Regions from separate parts of the Facklamia sp. P12955 genome, predicted to be linked through region 2. Evidence: predicted binding sites of a transcription regulator. Region 2 holds the regulator's gene; the other holds the start of a gene.
What was found. Region 2 encodes Rex, which represses fermentation and respiration genes when NADH is low (regulators of the CRP and FNR family bind a similar motif). Its sites were predicted from a motif close to TTGTGAANTANTTCACAA; they were not measured.

Region 1 (11,287 bases), on a different contig from region 2:
CGCCATATTTTGCAAAAAATAGTAGAAGAAAGTCAGCTTAATTTAAAGATTAATCCCCATAAATTGAGACATTCTTATGCGACCCATCTATTAAATCGTGGGGCAGATTTACGTTCCGTCCAAGAACTCCTAGGCCATGAGAATTTATCTTCTACACAAATATATACCCATATAACCGGCGATAAAATGCGATCAGAATACTTAAAAGCTCATCCGAGAGCTCGTAGAAAGAAGCAGGAGGAAGAATAAATGACAACAATATGTGCAGTTAAAAAAGATAATAAATTAGCAATGGCGGGAGATGGTCAAGTCACAATGGGAGAAACGGTCATTATGAAAGGTGGTGCCCGCAAGCTTCGTAGAATTTTTAACGATCAAGTGGTTATTGGATTTGCCGGAGGAGTTGCTGATGCTATTACCTTGTCAGAAATGTTTGAAACGAAGTTACAAGCCCATCAAGGCCAATTAACTCGAGCAGCTGTAGAAGTAGCCAAACAATGGCGGACAGATCGCTCTTTACAAAAGTTAGAAGCCCTTTTAATCGTTATGAATAAAGAAAGTCTCTTATTAGTATCCGGCACGGGAGAAGTTATCGAACCGGATGACGGTATTTTAACCATCGGTTCGGGGGGCAATTATGCCTTGGCAGCAGCTAGAGCCATGCTTAGAACAAGTGAGCAATTAAGTGCAAAAGAGATCGTTTCTCAAGCCCTAGAAATTGCTGCTGAAATTGATGTTTATACTAATAAACAAATCATGGTCGAAAGTTTTGAATCCTAGATTTAAAGGAGAATGTAAGAATGGAATTAAGTCCCAGACAATTAGTTGCAGAATTAGATAAATATATCATTGGTCAAGCAGAAGCCAAACGTTCAATAGCCGTTGCTATTCGAAATAGACAAAGACGGTTACGCCTTGAAGCTGAAATGCAAGATGAAGTAAAACCTAAAAATTTATTAATGATTGGTCCAACCGGAGTTGGAAAAACAGAAATTGCTAGACGTCTGGCCAAGATTATTAAGGCCCCTTTTTTAAAGGTGGAGGCCACTAAGTATACCGAAGTTGGTTATGTTGGTCGTGATGTAGAATCAATGGTCAGAGACTTGGTAGAGCAAGCAATCCGTATCGTTCGTGATGAAATGCGCCAAGAGGTTGAAGATGAAGCACGTGAAAAAGCAATTGATCGAATTGCTAAAGCACTAGTCCCTGGTAAGAAGAAAAAGAAGGAAGTAAAAAAAGATCCTAACAATGCCGGTGGCTTCGTCTTGCCAGATATGGAAGCTTTTATGCGCCAAATGCGTGGTGAAGTAGAAGCAGAAAAAGAAGAAGTGACGGAAGAAGTGGCTTCCAACCGTCGTCATATTCGCCAGCAAATTCGTGAGGGTGTGTTGGATAAACAAGAAGTGACTATTGAAATGGAAGAAAAGAAACTACAGTTAAACTCACTTAATCCTGCTATGGAGCAAATGATGGATATGCAAGAATCCCTCAACGCTTTAAGACCTAAGAAAATGATTCAGCGTACAGTGACTGTCAAAGAAGCGCTTAAGTTATTAACAGTAGACGAAGCAGACAAATTGGTAAACGAAGAGGATATTCATCAAAAAGGCTTAAAACTAGCTGAGAAAAACGGTATTATTTTTATTGATGAGTTAGATAAAATTGCCTCTTCAAGTAATCAATCGGGAGAAGTTTCAAGACAGGGTGTTCAGCGTGATATTTTACCAATCGTTGAAGGTAGTCAAATTCAAACCAAATACGGTATTATAAAGTCTGATCATATTCTCTTTGTGGGATCAGGTGCTTTCCATGTTGCTAAACCTTCTGATTTAATTCCAGAGTTACAAGGACGCTTTCCCATTCGAGTCAATCTTCAGGACTTAACCGCTGACGATTTTGTTAAAATTCTAACCGAACCTAAAAATGCCTTACTTATCCAATATCAGGCCCTTTTAGCTACTGAAGAGGTGACTGTTAACTTTAGCGATGAAGCAGTTCAGAAAATGGCCTACTATGCGGAAACCTTAAACCGCAATACAGATAATATTGGAGCAAGACGCCTACATACGATTATTGAGACAGTTTTAGAAGATTTATTATTTGAAGCAGCAGACACACCAATGGTAATTGAAATTACTGAAAAATACGTCGATGATAAATTAGCAGATAAGGTTGAGAATCAAGATCTTAGCCACTATATCTTATAAAGAAATGGGTGAAGCCTATGGTAACCATTCAAAATAGTTTTTTAAAAGTGGAGATAACTGAGAATGGGGCAGAAGTCCAGTCAATTACTGATCTAAAGACAGACTATGAATTTCTCTGGCAAGCAGACCCTTTCTATTGGTCTCGCAGTGCCCCCATCCTTTTTCCCATCGTTGGGCGCCTACAGGATGATCAGTATCTTTATGGTGGAAAATTCTACCAAATGAGTCGCCATGGGTTTGCTAGAGATTATACCTTTACTGTTCAAAGTCAAACCGAATCTTCTGCAAGTTTTTACTTAAAAAACAATAAAAACACGCTAGAATCCTATCCCTTTGAATTTTCGCTTCAGGTTAATTATGTTTTATATGATCATAAGTTAACAATTACTTTTGAAGTTTATAATCCTTCACTTGAAAAACCTTTATATTATTCAGTGGGTTATCATCCGGCCTTTAATCTCCCACATACAGTAGGAAGAAATTATCCGGAATTCAATCAAGTAAGTTACCAATTAAATCCAGAAGGGTATTATTATCTCTTACAAACTAATAATGATGGCCTAGTCAACTTAGAAAGAGCTAAGTATACAGAAGTGATTAATCAAAAGTTGCGTCACAAACAATTTAGAAATGATGCCTTAATCTATCAAGTGAGTGAAAAAGCTGAACTTATCTTAATGGATGCTATTAATGATGTTGAAATTAAATTTCGTTCTATTGGCTTTGACTATGTTGCTTTATGGTCTCCTTATCCTAAGCGAGCTCCTTTCTTAGCCGTAGAAGCATGGTCTGGCTTACCGGATATTGCCAATGAGCCTGAGCTATTTAAGCATAAACGGGGAATTCATAGTTTAGCCCCCCAATCCATCAGTACTCATGATTTGACGATGGAATTTTTCAAGGGTGAATAAAATTAAAAAGATAAAAATAGCTAAGGAAAATGCCTTAGCTATTTTAATTTATTTTTTTCTAGGATTTAAACCGAAGGTCACTCGACTTTCTTCTCCTTTAAGCAGTCTTTGAATATTCTCTCGATGACGATAGACCATCAAAACAGCCATAAAGGCAAAGCCCCAAGAATATACTAAAGGTTCTCGTAGAATAATCCAAATAGCGACCAGCAAAAAAGAGGTCATGGCAGCAATACTCACAATTGATGTCAATAAGAGAATGGTTATAAAGAGAGCGACCATGGCTAAAGCAATATAAAAGTTAAATGCCAATAGTACACCTACCGATGTCGCAACGATTTTTCCGCCACGGAATTGACTGAAAATTGGATAGGCATGTCCCAGAACAGCAGCAATAGCCGTTAGCATAATAGCTAAATCACTATCCGAGCCTAAGAGCTGTTGGGCCATTAAAACTGGAAGATAGCCCTTTAAAATATCCACAATAATAACCACAATGGCTGCAATCGGTCCAAAATTTCTGCCGATATTCGTACCACCAGAATTGCCTGAACCGAGGGTCCGAACATCGATATTGTGGATATATTTTGAATACCAGACACCTGAGGGAATCGATCCCGCCAAGTATCCGACAATAATCATTAAGATAGCTAACATTTATTAACCTCCTAGTTTACTATCTTCATTCTAACATGATTGAATAATTTTCACCAAGCGAATTTCTTAATTATAAAAATGCAATATTTTTGACTTTTAGGCATCAAAACAACTTTAAGTAAATCAAAAGTGTCAAAGCAGGATTTATTCTGCTATGATAATAGAGTTGGGAAATAGAGCCTTTATACTGAATAGATACTATCGTTAAAAGATTATTCAAAAAACGCATGACTATTTCTTATTAAATAACATTAAAAGGGTGAGAAAATGGCAAACAAAAATTCTAAAGTGAATTTAAGCAATTATAATGATGATGCCATTCAGATATTAGAAGGTCTAGAAGCCGTAAGAAAAAGACCGGGTATGTATATCGGATCGACTGATCAAAAGGGCCTTCACCATCTTATTTATGAAATTGTTGATAATTCTGTAGATGAAGCTCTATCAGGTTTTGCAAATCGAATTGTTGTGTCTTTAGAAGCAGATGGCTCGATTTGCATTACTGATAATGGCCGGGGCATGCCGATTGGTAGGCATGCTTCAGGGGTTCCTACGGTTCAAGTTATTTTCACTGTATTACATGCTGGTGGGAAGTTTGGCCAAGGTGGATATAAATCCGCTGGAGGGCTTCATGGAGTAGGAGCCTCGGTCGTAAATGCTTTATCTTCATGGTTGGAAGTGACGGTTATTCGAGAGGGATACCAATACCATATGCGGTTTGAAGAGGGCGGACGTCCTGCCAGCTCTTTAAAAAAGACTAAGCACAATAATCAATCAGACACTGGTACAAGTGTTCATTTTATGCCGGATGAAAAAATATTTGGATCTTCTGCCATTAACTATGAAACCATTTCCGAAAGGCTGAGAGAGTCAGCCTTCCTTTTAAAAGGAATTACCATTGAAATTCATGATCAAAGAAAAGACATTTCAGAGACTTTTCATTATGAAGATGGTTTACAAGATTTTATTCAATATCTTAATGAAGATAAAGAAGTCATGGGAAATGTGGTGGCTTTTTCAAGCCAATCAGAAGATTTTGAGATTGATTTTGCCATGCAGTATAATGATGGTTATTCAGAAACCATTCTTTCTTTTGCTAATAATGTTCGTACCAATGGTGGAGGCACGCATGAAACGGCCATGAAGACAGCTATTACCAAGGTATTTAATGACTACGGTCGTAAAATGAGTTTGATTAAAGAAAAGGATAAAAATTTAGAAGGGTCCGATATCCGGGAAGGACTGGCAGCCATTGTATCGGTTCGTATTCCTGAGCAATATCTACAATTTGAAGGACAGACGAAGGACAAATTAGGAAGTCCAAAGGCACGTACCATTGTTGAATCTTTTGTAACAGAGCACTTAGGTTATTATTTAGCAGAAAACGGTAATTGGGCGCAAACTATTTTAAGAAAAGCTTTAAAGGCTAGACAAACACGAGAAGCTGCTCGCAAAGCGCGTGAGGCTTCACGTTCTTCTAACTCTAATAAACAACAAGAACGCTTAATTTCAGGTAAGCTTACTAAGGCCCAGTCAAAAGATGCTTCAAAGAATGAACTTTATATCGTGGAGGGAGATTCGGCCGGTGGCTCAGCTAAATTAGGGCGTGATCGTAAATTTCAAGCCATATTGCCTTTAAGAGGTAAGGTCATCAACACTGAAAAAGCATCTTTAAGCGATATTATGAAAAATGAAGAAATTAATACCCTCATCTACACAATTGGTGCAGGGGTAGGGGCTGATTTTGATATTAAAGCTGCTAACTATGATAAAGTGGTCATTATGACGGATGCGGATACGGATGGTGCTCACATTCAAGTACTGCTTTTAACTTTCTTCTACCGCTATATGAAGCCATTGATTGAAGCAGGCAAGGTCTATTTGGCCATGCCGCCTCTATATAAGGTATCAAAGGGAAAAGGTAAGAATGAAAGAATCGAATACGCTTGGACAGATGAAGAACTACAAGCAAAAATTAAAGCAGTGGGACCAGGCTACATCTTACAACGTTATAAGGGGCTCGGAGAGATGAATGCGGATCAATTATGGCATACGACTATGAATCCTTCCTCACGCTTATTGATAAGAGTAACTCTTGACGATGATTCGTTATCCGAAAAGCGTTTATCGACTTTAATGGGTAGTAAAGTAGATCCTCGCCGTAAATGGATTGAAAAAAATGTTCAATTTACTATGGATGAAGAAGATTCTCTATTAAAAGAAAACACCCAAACCAACCACTCTCTAGCACAAGAAGACAAGGAAGCCTTGTTAGTGGCTAAAAACCCAGCTTCAAAAGCATCTGCGAAAACAAAAAATAAGCTATCAAAAAAAGAGCCGTCTATTGACCTTAATGAAAATCCAAGTAAGGATTTAGTGGATGAAAATGGACAAATTGATTTATTTGGAGGTGATTTATAATGACTGAACTAGAAAATAAAGGAGTCCAAGAATTAAATTTTTCATCGGTTATCGGTGATCGATTTGGTCGCTATTCCAAGTATATTATTCAAGATAGAGCGTTACCCGATATTCGCGATGGTTTAAAACCCGTTCAAAGACGTATTTTATATGCTATGTTTGCCGAAGGAAATACTGCTGAAAAAGCTTATCGCAAATCAGCCAAAACAGTGGGGAATGTGATCGGTAATTATCATCCACATGGAGATTCATCGGTTTATGAGGCCATGGTTCGTATGTCTCAAAGTTGGAAAAACCGCCAACCTTTGATCGACATGCACGGTAATAATGGTTCCATGGATGGCGACCCAGCTGCGGCAATGCGTTATACAGAAGCTAGGCTTTCAAGTATCGCCATGGAACTCTTAAGAGATATCCATTCTCAAACAGTCGATTGGATTCTGAACTTTGATGATACCATTGAAGAACCTCGTGTTTTACCCGCTCGCTTTCCTAATCTACTAGTGAATGGCGCAACCGGTATTTCAGCAGGTTATGCAACCGATATTCCTCCACACAACTTAGGGGAAGTCATTGACGCTTTAATTTATATGATTAAGCATCCCGATAAAATCAGTGTCGACCAGTTAATGAAGTATTTACCAGGACCAGATTTTCCAACGGGTGGTATTATCCAAGGTAAAGCGGGCATTAAAGAAGCCTATCAAACGGGTCAAGGTAAAGTTGTTATTCGATCTAAATTAGAAGTTGAAAAATTAAAGGGTGGTAAGTCTCAAATTGTTGTGAGTGAAGTACCCTATGACGTTAATAAAGGCAAACTTATTCAAAAATTAGATGAAATACGTCTTTCTAAAAAGCTAGAAGGGATTGCTGATGTTCGCGATGATTCAGATATTAATGGTGTTTCATTAGTCATTGAACTAAAAAGAGATGTAGAGGTCGAACCAATTCTTGCTTACCTCTATAAAAACACCGATTTACAAGTAAATTATCACTTCAATATGATAGCCATTCACGATCGTCGACCAGTCCTTTGTTCCTTAGAAAAAATGTTACAAGCTTACCTTGACCATCAAAAAGACATTATTCGTCGAAGAACTCAATTTCTTCTTAAGAAAGATCAAGACCGTCTTCATATTGTTGATGGCTTAATCCGAGTTATTTCTATTTTAGATGAAGTAATTACCACTATTCGCCAATCTGAAAACAAGGCCAATGCTAAAGATAATTTACACCAACAATATAATTTTTCAATGGCACAGGCTGAAGCAATTGTTTCCTTACAGTTATACCGTTTAACTAATACGGATATTGTTGGCCTACAACAAGAAAAATTTGAACTTAACGAAAGAATCCATATGTACGAGAATATCCTTTCTAATGCCAGTACTTTAGACAAGGTTTTGGTTAAGGAATTAAAGGAAATTAAGAAAAAGTTTAATAGTTTGAGAATGAGTCAATTAGAAGAGGAAGTGGAAGAAATTACCTTGGAAAAGACTCTTTTAATCCCACAAGAGCAAGTCTATGTGTCTGTGACTAAGGAAGGATACTTGAAACGTACTTCGGTTAGGTCATTTACGGCTTCCGATTCCACTGATTTAGGATCTAGAGATTTAGACTATCCATTATTTGTTCAAGAACTCTCGACTCATGATGCGATTGTGATTATCACATCTAAAGGTAATTATATTCATTTACCTGTTCACGAATTACCAGACATTCGTTGGAAAGATCTGGGTTTACATTGGTCTCAGCAATATCAATTAGATAAAGAGGAGTCCATCATTGCGGTGTTTGCGCAAAAAGCTTCGGACAATCCGAGTGAAGACCGAATTGTCATGATGACACAAGCAGGTCGCATTAAACAAACCCTCTTATCAGAATTCTCAACTTATCGATCCTATAAAACTCGGACAATGACTGCAATTAAATTGCAAGATGACCACGATCAATTAGTAGCAGCTCGATTAGCTAAAGCAGACAAGAACTATCAAATCGCCAGTATGACCCACCGCTCCTACGGTTTACGGTTTGATTTAGAACAAGTTTCAATTCAAGGACTAAAAGCACAAGGGGTCGTAGGTATGAAACTGAAAAAGGATGATTATCTTGTATCGATGCTCTTAATCGATCAAGCAGCTTCAAGACCACAAGTCTTCTTATTAACCAATCGAGGAAATCTTAAACGAATGGATAGTGAAGAACTGGCTAGTGCTAATCGCGCCAGTGTTGGAACGCTCATTCTAAAAGAAATAAAATCAAACCCCCATCGGATTTTAAAAGCTTTAGCCTTACAAAAAGGGAATATACCGATTATTATTCAAGGGGATACCGGTAAATCATTAGAGATGATGGCTTTTGATATCAATATTAGTAAACGCCAGAATAATGGCAGTCAGATTGTTGAGCTTGATCAACTAGGTAAGGTGATAGACATCCATCCTGCACGCTTGAAAATGTTAGATGAAGAATAAGATAAAAAACAAGTATCTGAACCAGATGCTTGTTTTTTATTTACAAAATCAACAACTAAAACTCTGTGTACTAAAAGAAAAAAACAGAAAGCAAACAACTGTTATAATCTTATTGCTACAATGAGCACAGAATACACTCTATTATTTTGTTTTTTCTAACAAAACACTGATATGTAAAGCTTAACGCTAATTATATAATTCACAATAACTGTTTACATTGAACTTTTCTTGTGTTATATTATGGGTGTAGAAATTGTCGGATCATTTTAAAAAAGGAGAATTAAAATGGAAATTGCAAATAAAACCGAATTAAATAAAGCATGGGATGGCTTTCAAGGAAGCAAATGGCAAAAAGAAATCGATGTTCGTGATTTTATTCAAGAAAACTATGCCTTATATGAAGGGGATGAAAGTTTCCTAGCAGATGCTACACAAAATACAAAAGATCTTTGGGACCAAGTGATGGACCTTAATAAAAAAGAACGGGAAGCAGGTGGCGTTCTTGATATGGATACTAAAGTAGTTTCTTCTATTACTTCTCATCAAGCAGGTTATTTAGATAAAGACAAAGAAGCAGTCGTTGGTTTCCAAACAGATGCTCCTTTTAAACGTAGCTTACAACCTTACGGTGGAATTCGTATGTCTAAGAATTCCTTAGAAGCTTATGGCTATGAGTTAGATCCAAAAACAGAACATATCTTTACACAATACCGTAAAACTCATAATCAAGGTGTTTTTGATGTCTATACCCCAGAAATGCGCGCTGCTCGCCGCTCTGGTGTTATTACCGGTCTTCCTGATGCATATGGCCGTGGTCGTATTATTGGTGACTACCGTCGTGTAGCCTTATACGGGGTAGAGCGTTTGATGGAAGAAAAGCAAAAAGATTTTGCTAACATCGGAAATGGTACAATGGATAACGATGTGATTCAATTACGTGAAGAAGTTACTGAACAATACCGTGCTTTACAAGAATTAAAAGAATTAGGCGAAATTTATGGCTTTGATATTTCACGTCCAGCTGAGAATGCAAAAGAAGCTTTCCAATGGTTATACTTAGGCTATTTAGCTGCCGTTAAGCAACAAAATGGAGCGGCTATGTCATTAGGACGTACTTCTACTTTCTTAGATATTTATATCGAACGTGACCTAGCTAAGGGCACATTGACTGAAGTCGAAGCACAAGAGTTAGTTGATCATTTCGTGATGAAATTACGTTTGGTTAAATTTGCACGTACACCAGAATACAATGAATTATTCTCTGGTGACCCAACTTGGGTAACAGAATCAATCGCTGGTATAGGTTTAGATGGACGCCCACTTGTTACTAAGAACTCTTTCCGTTTCTTACATACCTTAACAAACTTAGGTCCGGCTCCGGAACCAAACCTAACAATTCTTTGGTCACCATCATTACCTCAAGCCTTTAAAGAATATGCAGCTAAAATGTCGATTATATCTTCTGCTATTCAGTATGAAAACGATGAGATCATGCGTCCAGAATATGGTGATGATTATGCGATCGCGTGTTGTGTGTCTGCTATGCGTGTAGGTAAACAAATGCAATTCTTTGGAGCGCGTGCTAACCTTGCTAAGACATTACTTTATGCCATTAATGGTGGGGTAGATGAAAAATCTAAAGCGCAAGTTGGCCCTCAATATGCGCCAATTACATCTGAATATTTAGATTACGATGAAGTTTTGGCTAAATATGATGATATGATGGAATGGATTGTTGAGTTATATGTAAATACTTTAAATATCATCCACTATATGCATGATAAGTATTCTTACGAATCATTAGAAATGGCTTTACACGATACAAAAGTTCTTCGTACAATGGCAACTGGTATTGCAGGCTTCTCAGTTGCAGTAGATTCTCTATCTGCAATTAAGCATGCTAAAGTTAAAACAATTCGTGATGAAAATGGTTTAGTGATTGACTACGAAATTGATGGAGATTTTCCTAAATATGGAAATAATGATGATCGTGCGGATCAAATTGCTGTAGAATTATTGAAGAACTTTATGACAAAAGTTCGTAAACATAAAACTTACCGTGATTCATTACAAACAACTTCAATTTTAACTATTACTTCAAACGTTGTTTATGGAAAGAAAACTGGTAATACACCGGACGGACGTCGTGCAGGAGAACCATTTGCACCAGGGGCTAACCCAATGCATGGTCGCGATACCCATGGTGCTTTAGCTTCTTTACTTTCTGTGGCTAAAGTACCTTATGAGTACGCTTTAGATGGTATTTCCAATACCTTCTCAATTATTCCTAAAGCGCTTGGTAAAGAAGAAGCCACTCAAAAAGCTAACCTAGCTAATATGTTAGATGGTTACTCGACAAGTGGTGGACATCACTTAAATGTCAACGTCTTTAACCGTGACACCTTATTAGATGCGATGGAACATCCTGAAGAGTATCCACAATTAACAATCCGTGTATCAGGTTATGCTGTAAACTTTATCAAGCTAACACGCGAACAACAATTAGACGTTATTAACCGTACAATGCACGCTTCAATGTAAACTTTAAACAATTAATTAAAAACTTCAGAAAAAGGGACTGAATTTTATTTCAGTTCCTTTTTCTAAAAGTTAGATG
Region 2 (11,287 bases):
ATCATTCTAAAATCTGTAACTAACACAGGACCTCCAGCGGCTATTTGCTTTTTAAAAGCAGGAACAACACTGCCTCGACTGCCCAGTACATTTCCAAAACGAACTGCACAATAAAGGGATGCTGACTGCTTGTTCATGCCAGTGATAATTAACTCAGCTACTCGTTTAGTCGCTCCCATAATATTAGGGGGATTGACCGCTTTATCCGTAGATATCATTACCATTTTAGACACTCTAGCTTGATCGACAGCTCGTGCGACATTGTATGTGCCCAAAATATTATTTTTATAAGCTTCGACCGGGTTAGCTTCCATTAAAGGTACGTGTTTGTGAGCAGCCGCGTGATAGATAATATCAGGTTGATATTCTTTAAATATTTCTAATAGACGGTCATAGTCTTGGATATCCGCAATAACCGGAATATATTGAATCATACGTTCGTTATAAGTTTTAATCATTTCATGATAGATAAGATAGATAGAATTCTCCCCATGCCCTAATAAAATAACTTTTGCTGGATTATGTTTAGAAATTTGACGGGTTATTTCAGATCCGATAGACCCTCCTGCTCCCGTTATTAGAATGGTTTTCCCTTCTAATTCCTTTCTCATAGCAATTTCGTCTAGTTCGATTTCCTGACGGCCCAAAAGGTCTGAAATCTTAATTTCACGCATGGATTCTTTTGGTTGATGGATTCCTAATAAAACGTCTTCAACTTTTGGCATATTATAGACGCGCACACCTAATTCGTTACAATAACGAAGTATCTCTTCATATTTTTCTGGTTTCAGGGAAGGAATAGCAATGACAGCTTTTACGATATTGTACTGCTTAGTTAATTCCGTAAGTTGTTCTAAGCCCCCTACTACCTCGACGCCTCCTATGTTCATACCAATTTTAGAGTGGTCTTCATCTAGGATAGCAACCACTTTTTCGTTTCTTGGATGACGTTGGTAAGCATTCATAAAAAGTGATCCACCGTCTCCTGCTCCAATTAATACAATATTTTCTCTATTTTTGTTATCGATATTAGTGACTCTGTTTTTAGTGTGATAAATATATTGCCATAATATTCGTAAAGCACTGATTGCAACTCCTGCTAGACCTGCTACTATAATTAAATAGCGAAAAGAGAGCCATTTAAGCACTATAGATAAAATCAACCCAGAAACTAAATTGGCAAAAATAACAATTAAAAATAAAAGCGAAAAGTCGACCATAGTCGCATAGCGCTTTATACGTGAATCGACTTTAAAATGCTTAGAGACTGCATAATATAAACCAAAGGACAATAATAAATGTCCCACATAAAACTGCATTGGGACTTTGAATATACCTAAAAAAATGACTAAAGCAACAATTGTTGCTAGACAAAAAGCTAAAAGGTCACTGACTGCCCATATCAATCGTTTGTGGGCAAAAGGTAGGTTTTCTACCCATTGAACGAAACGAAGTGATAACATCTCTTGGTTTCTTAACATGCTTTCATTCCTCACTATAATCTATTAGCTATATAGAACATTATCTTTCTCTAGTACGTCCTAATTTTGATAGCCATATTATCTCTATCATTTTACCGATATTATTAGGCACTTTCAATGTGTTTAAGGACAAATTTCATTAAAACTATCTAATTATAGTCAGGAAAATAAAAAGAGCAAACAATTTAAGGTTAAAACCACCTTAAATCGTTTGCCTAATCAATTTATTTAATTGACTTACATCATACCCATACCTGGTTGGGCAGGCATTTCAGGTTCGTCTTTAGGAATTTCAGCTACGACAGCTTCAGTTGTTAATAATAAAGCTGCTACTGATGCAGCATTTTGTAAGGCTGAACGAGTTACCTTAGTTGGATCAACAATACCAGATTGAATCATATCTTCAAACTGATCCGTTGTTGCATTATAGCCTGTTCCTTCTTTTGAAGAAATAATTTTATTGACGATCACTGAGCCTTCACGACCTGCATTTTCAGCAATTTGACGAACAGGTTCTTCTAAAGCACGAACCACAATCTTCACCCCAGTTGCTTCATCATCAGTTTCTGTTTCTGTGGCAGCTACTTGATCTTTAATGATTAAGTAAGCTGCTCCTCCACCCGCTACGATTCCCTCTTCAACAGCAGCGCGAGTGGCATTTAATGCGTCTTCAATACGTAATTTAACTTCTTTTTGTTCGGTTTCAGTTGCTGCTCCGACTTTAATGACTGCTACACCACCAGCTAATTTGGCTAAACGTTCTTGTAATTTTTCTTTGTCATAGCTTGAAGTAGTTTCTTCTGCTTGGTGACGAATTAAAGCTACACGTTCTTTAATAGCTTCGGATGAACCAGCACCTTCAACAATCGTTGTGTCATCTTTAGTCACAGTCACTTTTCCAGCTGAACCTAAGTGGTCGATGGTTGCATCTTTTAATTCAAAGCCTAATTCTTCAGAAATTACAGTAGCTCCAGTAAGAATCGCAACATCTTCTAACATCGCTTTACGACGGTCTCCAAATCCTGGTGCTTTAACTGCAGCTACATTTAAAGTTCCGCGTAATTTATTTAAAACTAAAGTTGGTAAAGCTTCCCCTTCAACATCTTCAGCAATAATCAATAACGGACGGCCAGATTGCATTACTGCTTCTAATACTGGAAGCGCATCTTGAATGTTAGAAATCTTGCGGTCTGTAATTAAGATATATGGATTTTCTAAATCTGAAATCATTTTTTCATTATCGGTTACCATATATTGTGATAAGTAACCACGATCGAATTGCATACCTTCTACAACTGATAATTCAGTCTCAATGGTTTGAGAATCTTCAATAGTGATTACACCATCGTTGCCGACTTTTTCCATAGCATCAGCAATCAATTCGCCAACCTTTTGGTCTCCTGATGATACAGCTGCTACTTGTGCAATCGCTTCTTTAGAAGATACAGGTTGTGATAATTCTTCTAAAGCTGCTACAGCTGTCTTAGTTGCTTTATCAATTCCACGACGAATACCAACTGGGTTAGCACCTGCTGTAACGTTCTTCATTCCTTCACGTGCAATTGCTTGAGTTAAAACAGTGGCAGTCGTTGTTCCGTCTCCAGCTATATCATTGGTTTTTGAAGCTACTTCTTGCACTAATTGAGCACCCATATTTTCATAACGGTCTTCCAATTCTATTTCACGCGCAATGGTTACCCCGTCGTTTGTAATAAGTGGAGAACCGTAAGTCTTATCTAAGACAACGTTACGTCCCTTAGGGCCCATTGTTGTTTTAACCGTATCTGCTAATAAGTCTACCCCGCGCAATAAAGCTGCACGTGCGTCTTCTGAGAATTTCAATTCTTTTGCCATTTATACCGCTCCTTTATATCTTTTTCTATTGAGTTCTTTATTAAATATCTTTTATTCAATAATTGCTAAAGCTTCTTTTAATTCGATAATAATAAATTTTTCACCTTGGTCTTCAATCTCAGTCGCTGAATAAGATTTATAGATAACTTGATCACCAACTTTAATTCCGTCTTCTGATTCTATTTCAGGACCAACCGATACTACTTCACCAATTTGTTGTTTTTCTTGAGCAGAGCTAGGTAACACAAAGCCGCTTGCTGTTGTTTCTTCGACTTCCTTTGGTTTTAGAACAATACGTTTTGCTAAAGGTTTCAACATGAAAATCCCTCCAAATTTTATTATTTAGCACTCTGTTGATATAAGTGCTAATCACAATTAATATATTAGACCATCTTTGATTAAAAAGCAAGAAATAGATATAAAAATCTCATTATTTTTTCCTAAAACCATAAAAAAACTTCTCACTATAAATAGTAAGAAGTCCAATCATTTTCTATTCTCTTGCTAACTGATCAGCAATTTCTTCTTGGTTAATGAAATAAATCAAGGTCTGCAGTTCATTGGTTAAATCAACATTTTGTACGCGAACACTTTCAGGTACTTCAAAACGTAATGGGGTAAAGTTCAAAACTCCCTTTATACCAGCAGCTATTAATCGTTCCATTATTTCGTCTGCATATTCTTGAGGAACAGTTAAGATAGCCACATCGATTGCTTGGATTTCTAATTGCTCTTCTAACTCATCAATCGAATAGATAGGAATGCCCGAATGGACAGTTCCAATCAAATCAGGATTGACATCAAAACCGGCACCAATTCTGACATTATTAGATTTTCTAAAGTTATAGTTTAATAAGGCATTCCCTAATGATCCAACTCCGATCAAGGCAGTGGTTGTTAGACGATCTTGATTGAGTGTCTTCCCAAAAAACTGAAGCAAATATTCCACATCATAACCATAGCCTCTTTTCCCAAGGGCTCCAAAATAAGAAAAATCACGCCGAATGGTCGCACTGTCAACTTTAACAGCATCACTGAGTTCGGTTGATGAAATGCGCGTCTTACCAGCATTGTATAAGTATCGCAAATAACGATGATAAATTGGCAAACGCTTGGCCGTCGCTCGTGGGATTTCTTTCACCATTCTACTTCCTCCGTTCATCCTAACTTTCACTTGTTTGTGTGTTTTCTCACAATTTGATAAGTCTAGTATATCATCAAACGAAGATAATGCCAATCAGTAGAGAGTCTTTTTTTTTAAAAATTCACAAACTTTTTAAAAAGCCAGTTGAATCGAAACTAGTGAGAGTTTAATAAGCGTGCTATAATGGGAGTGATTGAACAAAGGGGGATGGCCCGTGATTTTACTACAAGCAAACAATATCAGTCGTCGTTTTGCCGATGTGACTTTATACGAAGACGTTAACTTTTCGATTCAAGAACGTGACCGAATTGCATTGGTCGGACGTAACGGAACGGGTAAGTCGACTCTAATTAAACAAATCATTGGTGATGAACCCATCAATGATGGTCAATTTAGTCGTGCTAAAAAGCTAAACATCGGTTACTTAGAACAACATATAGCAGTAGATTCTCTTTTAACTGTTTGGGATGAAATGCTGTCTCTTTTTTCTAAAAAATTAGTTATGAGAGACCAAGCCCAAGAAATTGCTGACAAACTAGCGAATCTAGCTGATCAAGGTGATACTCAATCTATTTTATATCAAGAGACCTTGGCCCAATATGATCAAATTCAAATGGAATTACAAGCAAAAAATGTCTATCAAATCGAATCTACTATTCGAACTGTTCTTCATGGGTTTGGTTTTTATCCGGAGGATTATGATCAACCTATTCAAAGTCTATCCGGAGGCCAAAAGACTCGTATCGCCTTAGCCAGACTCTTATTACAAGACTATGACTTATTAATTCTGGATGAGCCTACCAACCATTTAGACATGCAGACTTTAAGCTGGTTAGAAAAGTTTTTAACCACCTATCAAGGCGCACTTTTAATCGTTTCTCACGATCGCTATTTTTTAGATAAAGTCGCAACTCAAATCTATGAAATTCGCGACCACCATCTACATCATTATCAAGGTAATTATTCTTTTTATGTCCAAGAAAAAGCAGCTCGCATGGAACACGCTCAAAAACAATATCTCAAACAGCAAGCTGAGATTAATCGTTTAGAAGAATTTGTCCAAAAAAACATTGCCCGTGCTTCCACTACTAAAAGAGCCCAAAGCCGACGCAAACAGTTAGAAAAGATGGACCGCATTGAAGCACCTAAACAAGATGCTAAGGCTCCTCGTATTCAATTTTCAATTGCCAAAGAATCGGGTGAAAAAGTTATTCAGGCAGAAAATTTGAGTATTGGTTATTCTCCTACAGATGTTCTTTGTCAAAACATCAACCTTGACCTGACCAAGCAAAATGCTATCGCTATTGTTGGTCCTAATGGAATTGGTAAAACAACTCTTCTAAAAACTCTTTTAGGCTATCTTCCAGTTATCGATGGTACAATTAAGAAGGGAACCAATGTCCAAATTGGCTACTACGACCAAAACGTCAACCATCTGTCTGGCGACGTTACCGTACTCGAGACCCTTTGGCGTGCTCATGATACAACAGATGAGTGGAAAATCCGTTCCATTTTAGGCTCTTTTCTTTTTAGTGGAGAAACGGTGGAAAAGAAAGTCAGTCTGCTCAGTGGTGGTGAAAAAGCTCGTTTAGCCTTAGCTCTTTTAGCGGCTGATCACGATAATACCCTATTGTTGGATGAGCCAACCAACCACTTAGATATTGATTCGAAAGAAGTCTTAGAAGAAGCACTCATTAACTTTAACGGAACGCTGCTATTTGTTTCTCATGATCGTTACTTTATTAATCGGATTGCTACTCATGTTTTAGAAATAGCTGCTGACAAGAGCCAGCTTTATCTTGGCGATTATGATTACTATTTAGCTAAAAAAGAAGAAATTGAAGCCTTTGAAGCAGCTGAGGAAAATAAGAATGGACAAAAAGAAGAACTTATCTCTGCTGGTCAGCTGTCTTATGAAGAAAATAAAAAAATAAAAAGTGAACTAAGAAGACTACAGAAATTAGCAGACGAAGCTTGGACTGATAACGAAGCTCTTGAAGAAATGATCGAAAAAGATAAAGAAATGATGCTTGAAGCAGCAAATGCTAACGATCATCAAGCATTAATTGCTATTGATCAGAAAATAAAAGAAAAGCAAGAAACTAGTAATCAGTTAGTTACACAATGGGAAGAATACAGTCTGGCTATTGAAGACTATCTTGAAAAATACCCCGATTTAAAATAAATTTAAACACACACACTGAAAATTTCAGTGTGTGTGTTCTTTATAGAGTCATAGCTGGTCTGGCATTGGCTGCTAAATCCGTATATTCTTCCTTTAATAACTTTGGATAGGCAGCTGCTCCAATCATGGCTGCATTATCTCCGCATAATGCTAAAGGTGGAATTAAAAGTTCTACATTAGGGTAGTGAGCTTCGAACAGGCTTTGTATGCTTGCTCTCAATTCACTATTGGCGGCTACTCCGCCGGCTAAAACAAATTGCTTAATCTCTGGACGATTTTCCAAAGCCTTGCTAACTTTTCCCGTTAAAACATCCACACAGGCACGTTGAAAACTCGCTGCTAAATCAACTGGCTGGATGCTTTCTCCTCTTTGGTTAGCGTTGTGAACCAGGTTCATCACCGCACTCTTCATACCTGAAAATGAAAAATCTAAGTTATTCTCATTTAACATGGCACGAGGGATTGAATAAATTTCTGGGTTTCCTTCTTTAGCCATTTGATCAAGATACTTACCTGCTGGATAAGGTAAGTCTAGCAAGCGGCCTACCTTATCATAAGCCTCTCCTACCGCATCATCTTGCGTTTCACCAATGACTTGATAATTATTCGCCGACTTCATAACCACCAACTCAGTATGTCCACCACTGACAATTAAAGCCATTAATGGAAACTCTAAGTTTTTAATAAAGCGGCTGGCATAAATATGTCCAGCTAAATGGTTGACAGCAATTAAAGGCTTTTTATATAAATAGGACAATGTCTTAGCTGCAGTAACTCCAATTAATAGAGGGCCAACTAGCCCAGGACCTTGGGTCACTGCGATCGCATCTACCTGATCAATCGATTCTAGTTGGGCTTCTTCTAATGCTAACTTCAAAACTTGACTGATTTGTTCGACATGGTGACGACTAGCTACCTCAGGGACAACACCGCCAAATCGCATATGACTCTTTACCTGGGAGGCAACAATATTCGCTTTAATATGACAGCCATTTTCTATCAAGGCTACACTCGTCTCATCACAAGACGATTCAATGGCTAATATTAAATTTTCTTCTTGCATTGGCTATTCCTCCTACTCAAATGTTAACTGCATAACCCAGCCATCTTCAACCGGATCATGATAATAGTTAGGCCGTTCATCAATTATCTTAAATCCCACTGCTTGATATACGGCAATAGCCACCTGATTACTGACTCGAACTTCCAAGTTAACTTTTTCTACTTTATTTTCTTGAAATTGATCTAGAAGAGCTCTTAAAAAAGCTTTTCCCCTCCCTTTGCCTCTGTATAGAGGACCAACCCAAAAATAATGTATGTTTGCTTCTTCAAAAAGGACTTGTCCGCCACAACAAGCCACTAACTCTTGGGCGTCGGTCCAAATCCATAATCTAGCATAAGGACTCTGCCATTCTTGAATGGTGGCATCCGCTGACCAATTAAAACTTTGAGCAATGGCTAAGATTTGCTGAAGTAAAGCAGGTTCTTTATCTGCTTTTGCGATTTCTTTAAGCATCATTTCTTTATCTCCTTACAAATGACAGCGGAGAAAGAGAGCCGTTTCGCCATTATCTTCATAGTAGAAAGGTTTTTTGTTCTCAAGGACAAAGCCTTGTTGATAATAGATTTTTTGGGCATGCGTATTGCTTTCTCTTACTTCTAAAGTTACCGACTTTCTATCCAATTCACGACTGATTTGAAGCCAAATCTTTAATAAATAAGAACCCAAACCGTGTGATTGCCACTCAGGATCAATGACTAATTGGCTAATATGGGTATTATTAATTAAACACCTACCCGTAATCATTCCAATAATTTTTGACTTATCAGTTGCTAAGTCTTTTGCTTCAATAACTAAGTATAAAATCTGTGGATTTTTATGCCAATCCCTTTCAAAATCAGATAAATCCCAAGCAATATAACCTGCGTAACCTTTTTGCTCTAACTGCACTAAAGCTTGTAAGTCAGTCTTTTTGGCTAATCTTACTCTGCATTGGATGTTTTTTTGTTTTTTTTGCCTTATTAGCGCTAAAGAATCAATATAAGGGCTAATTTGAGTCATTGCTTTATGTCTTACTTTAGTTTCCTCTTTAAAAGGATTAAATACTCGTTTCATTAGTTTGCTCAACATAACTTTCATTCTTTTCTTGGATTTGATTAGTTTGTTTGGCTGCCCATTCTTGTTCTGCTAAAGTCAAATGTGCATAGAAAGGCTCAAAAATATCTACATCTTCAACATGCTTTCGTTCAATGTAAGGCACTTTACCAACCTTTGGCCAAGCATATTGACCTGTTACAAATCGATGCTGAATACTTTGCTGAGAAAGACTTTCTTTAACAAAATTAGTAAGATTATTTTCATGGGCACTCAGGAATATTAACTGCTTAAGGTCTGTCTCGTTAAATTGTGGCAAGAGTTTCTCTTGAATCCAATCTTGCCAGTCAACATGATCATCTTTAATTTTATTTTTCAATAAACCATCTTGCCAGTGATAGGCCGCTGTGTAGGCTGTCCCTCTTCGCGCATCCATAATAGGAATAATCCAAGATTTCCCACCATCATCGGCCACTTGACCTGCCATAATCGCTAGACTGGAAAAACTCTCTAAATGACTTTTTTTGGTGGAAGTCCAAACCTTCGCCATTGTTGCTCCAATCCTCAAGCCTGTATATGAACCAGGACCTCTCCCTAACCAAATTTGGTCAATGGTTTCCCTCTCCCACTTAACAGCAAGTAATAGCTGTTCCACCAAGGGTAGAAGAAAGGCCCCGTGTTGCTTGGAGACATTCGAATTGACTTCGATGATCAATTGATCCTCTTCAAAAAGAGCTAGAGATAAAACATCGGATGAGGTATCTAATGCTAAACTTCTCATCATGGTCTCCTTTCAACCTATTGGTTATTTTTTAATACGCTCTTGCAATCCAAACTGTTTCTTTAGCTGGCTTCCCAGATACAAGGCATTTATCTTTCTTAACCAGAGCATTTTCACCTGCAAAATAATTTTCAAACGGTAAATTACGTGTTGTAAAGCCTGTTAATTCCTTAATCTTAGCTTCTGATTCCTCACTACCATCCCAGCCAACTAATACCCAACCTGGGGTTTCATTGGCTGCCTTTTTATTTTCAATATGGTCAATCAATTCATCTAGAGTATCAATATGAGTATACATATTGGCCTGATTGCGTTGGCGAGCTTTTTCTAAAAGACGATTTTGCATTAAGGCTAAAGCTTGATGAATTTGTTCAGCCAAGCCATCCATTGAGATGGCATTTTTTTCATCTTCATCTCTGGCTTTCATAATCACTTGATTATTTTCAATGTCTCTTGGACCCACTTCTATACGAATAGCCGCTCCACGCAACTCCCACTCATTAAACTTATAACCTGCTGAGTTATCTGAATCATCAATATAAGTTCTAACACCTGCTGCTTTTAATTGAGCGTCTAAGTCTTTTACTTTTTCAAGCACTTGGTCTAATTTTTTCTTAGGTCCAACGGGAATGAAAACAACCTGCTGAGGAGCTATGGCTGGTGGTAGAACCAATCCTTGATCATCTGAGTGGGTCATAATCATTGAACCGATTAAGCGGGTCGAAACACCCCAAGAAGTGGTATGGGCATAAACGTGCTCATTATCTTTATTTAAATAACGAATATTAAAAGCTTCTGCAAATTTAGTTCCCATATAATGAGAAGTTCCTGCTTGCACAGCTTTACCATCTTGCATCATGGCTTCAACTGAAAATGTTTGCACCGCTCCGGCAAAGCGCTCCGAAGGAGTCTTCTCACCTTTGAAGACCGGTACTGCTAATAATTCTTCTAATAATTCAGCATAGATTTCTAGCATACGCATGGTTCTATGACGAGCATCTTCCTCATCAGCATGAGCAGTATGTCCTTCCTGCCATAAAAACTCAGAAGTTCTTAAAAAAGGCAAAGTGCGTTTTTCCCAACGGAAAACATTGGCCCACTGATTAATTTCATAAGGTAAATCACGGTAGGAATTAATCCAATTAGAAAACGCATCGCCTATCATGGTTTCTGAAGTCGGTCTTAAGGCCAATCTTTCTTCCAAAACTTCACCAGCTGCTTCAGTTACCCATGGCAGTTCTGGACTAAATCCTTCAATATGATCTTTTTCACGAGTAAAGAAAGACTCAGGAATAAGCATTGGGAAGTAGGCATTGCGAATACCTTCTTCTTTTAAACGCTTATTAAAATATTCTTGAATATGTTCCCAGATTTCATAACCATTTGGTTTAAAGATTATACAGCCTCTGACTGGTGAATAATCCATTAAATCTGCTTGTTGAATTGTTTGTAAATACCATTTCGAAAAATCTTCTTTACGAGTAACCATTATTTTCCTCCTATAAATAAAAAATAACTGCCTTCATCCTATCAAGGACGAAGCACAGTCAGTCTCCGCGGTACCACCTTATTTGCATCTTAAAAATGCCCACTCAAGGCGATAAAGGAGCCACCTGATTTCAATAAGATAGTAGGTTCATTTGCTGAGTGGGGAGACACTTCCATCCTCTGCCTCTTGCTGGGGACCATCTACAAATTACTAGTCTATTTTCACTTCTTATTATAAAGAATCAAGGAATAAAAACAA

Region 1: pflB (formate C-acetyltransferase) is a predicted target of Rex. The motif match lies at 8,858-8,875, and genes of this name have one in related genera.

What each region holds. Positions count from the first base shown of each region.
Region 1 covers NZ_JBNUPF010000012.1:20,783-32,069, reverse strand. Annotated here, with positions in the region: gene xerC (tyrosine recombinase XerC) at 1-249, shown strand, start outside; gene hslV (ATP-dependent protease subunit HslV) at 250-780, shown strand; gene hslU (ATP-dependent protease ATPase subunit HslU) at 801-2,207, shown strand; gene ACQV2G_RS04700 (aldose 1-epimerase family protein) at 2,225-3,118, shown strand; gene plsY (glycerol-3-phosphate 1-O-acyltransferase PlsY) at 3,167-3,775, opposite strand; gene parE (DNA topoisomerase IV subunit B) at 4,043-6,196, shown strand; gene parC (DNA topoisomerase IV subunit A) at 6,196-8,670, shown strand; gene pflB (formate C-acetyltransferase) at 8,956-11,211, shown strand.
Region 2 covers NZ_JBNUPF010000023.1:5,618-16,904, forward strand. Annotated here, with positions in the region: gene ACQV2G_RS07115 (polysaccharide biosynthesis protein) at 1-1,481, opposite strand, end outside; gene groL (chaperonin GroEL) at 1,719-3,335, opposite strand; gene ACQV2G_RS07125 (co-chaperone GroES) at 3,387-3,653, opposite strand; gene ACQV2G_RS07130 (redox-sensing transcriptional repressor Rex) at 3,829-4,479, opposite strand; gene ACQV2G_RS07135 (ABC-F family ATP-binding cassette domain-containing protein) at 4,694-6,664, shown strand; gene tsaD (tRNA (adenosine(37)-N6)-threonylcarbamoyltransferase complex transferase subunit TsaD) at 6,705-7,727, opposite strand; gene rimI (ribosomal protein S18-alanine N-acetyltransferase) at 7,740-8,183, opposite strand; gene ACQV2G_RS07150 (GNAT family N-acetyltransferase) at 8,196-8,780, opposite strand; gene tsaB (tRNA (adenosine(37)-N6)-threonylcarbamoyltransferase complex dimerization subunit type 1 TsaB) at 8,764-9,540, opposite strand; gene proS (proline--tRNA ligase) at 9,572-11,029, opposite strand.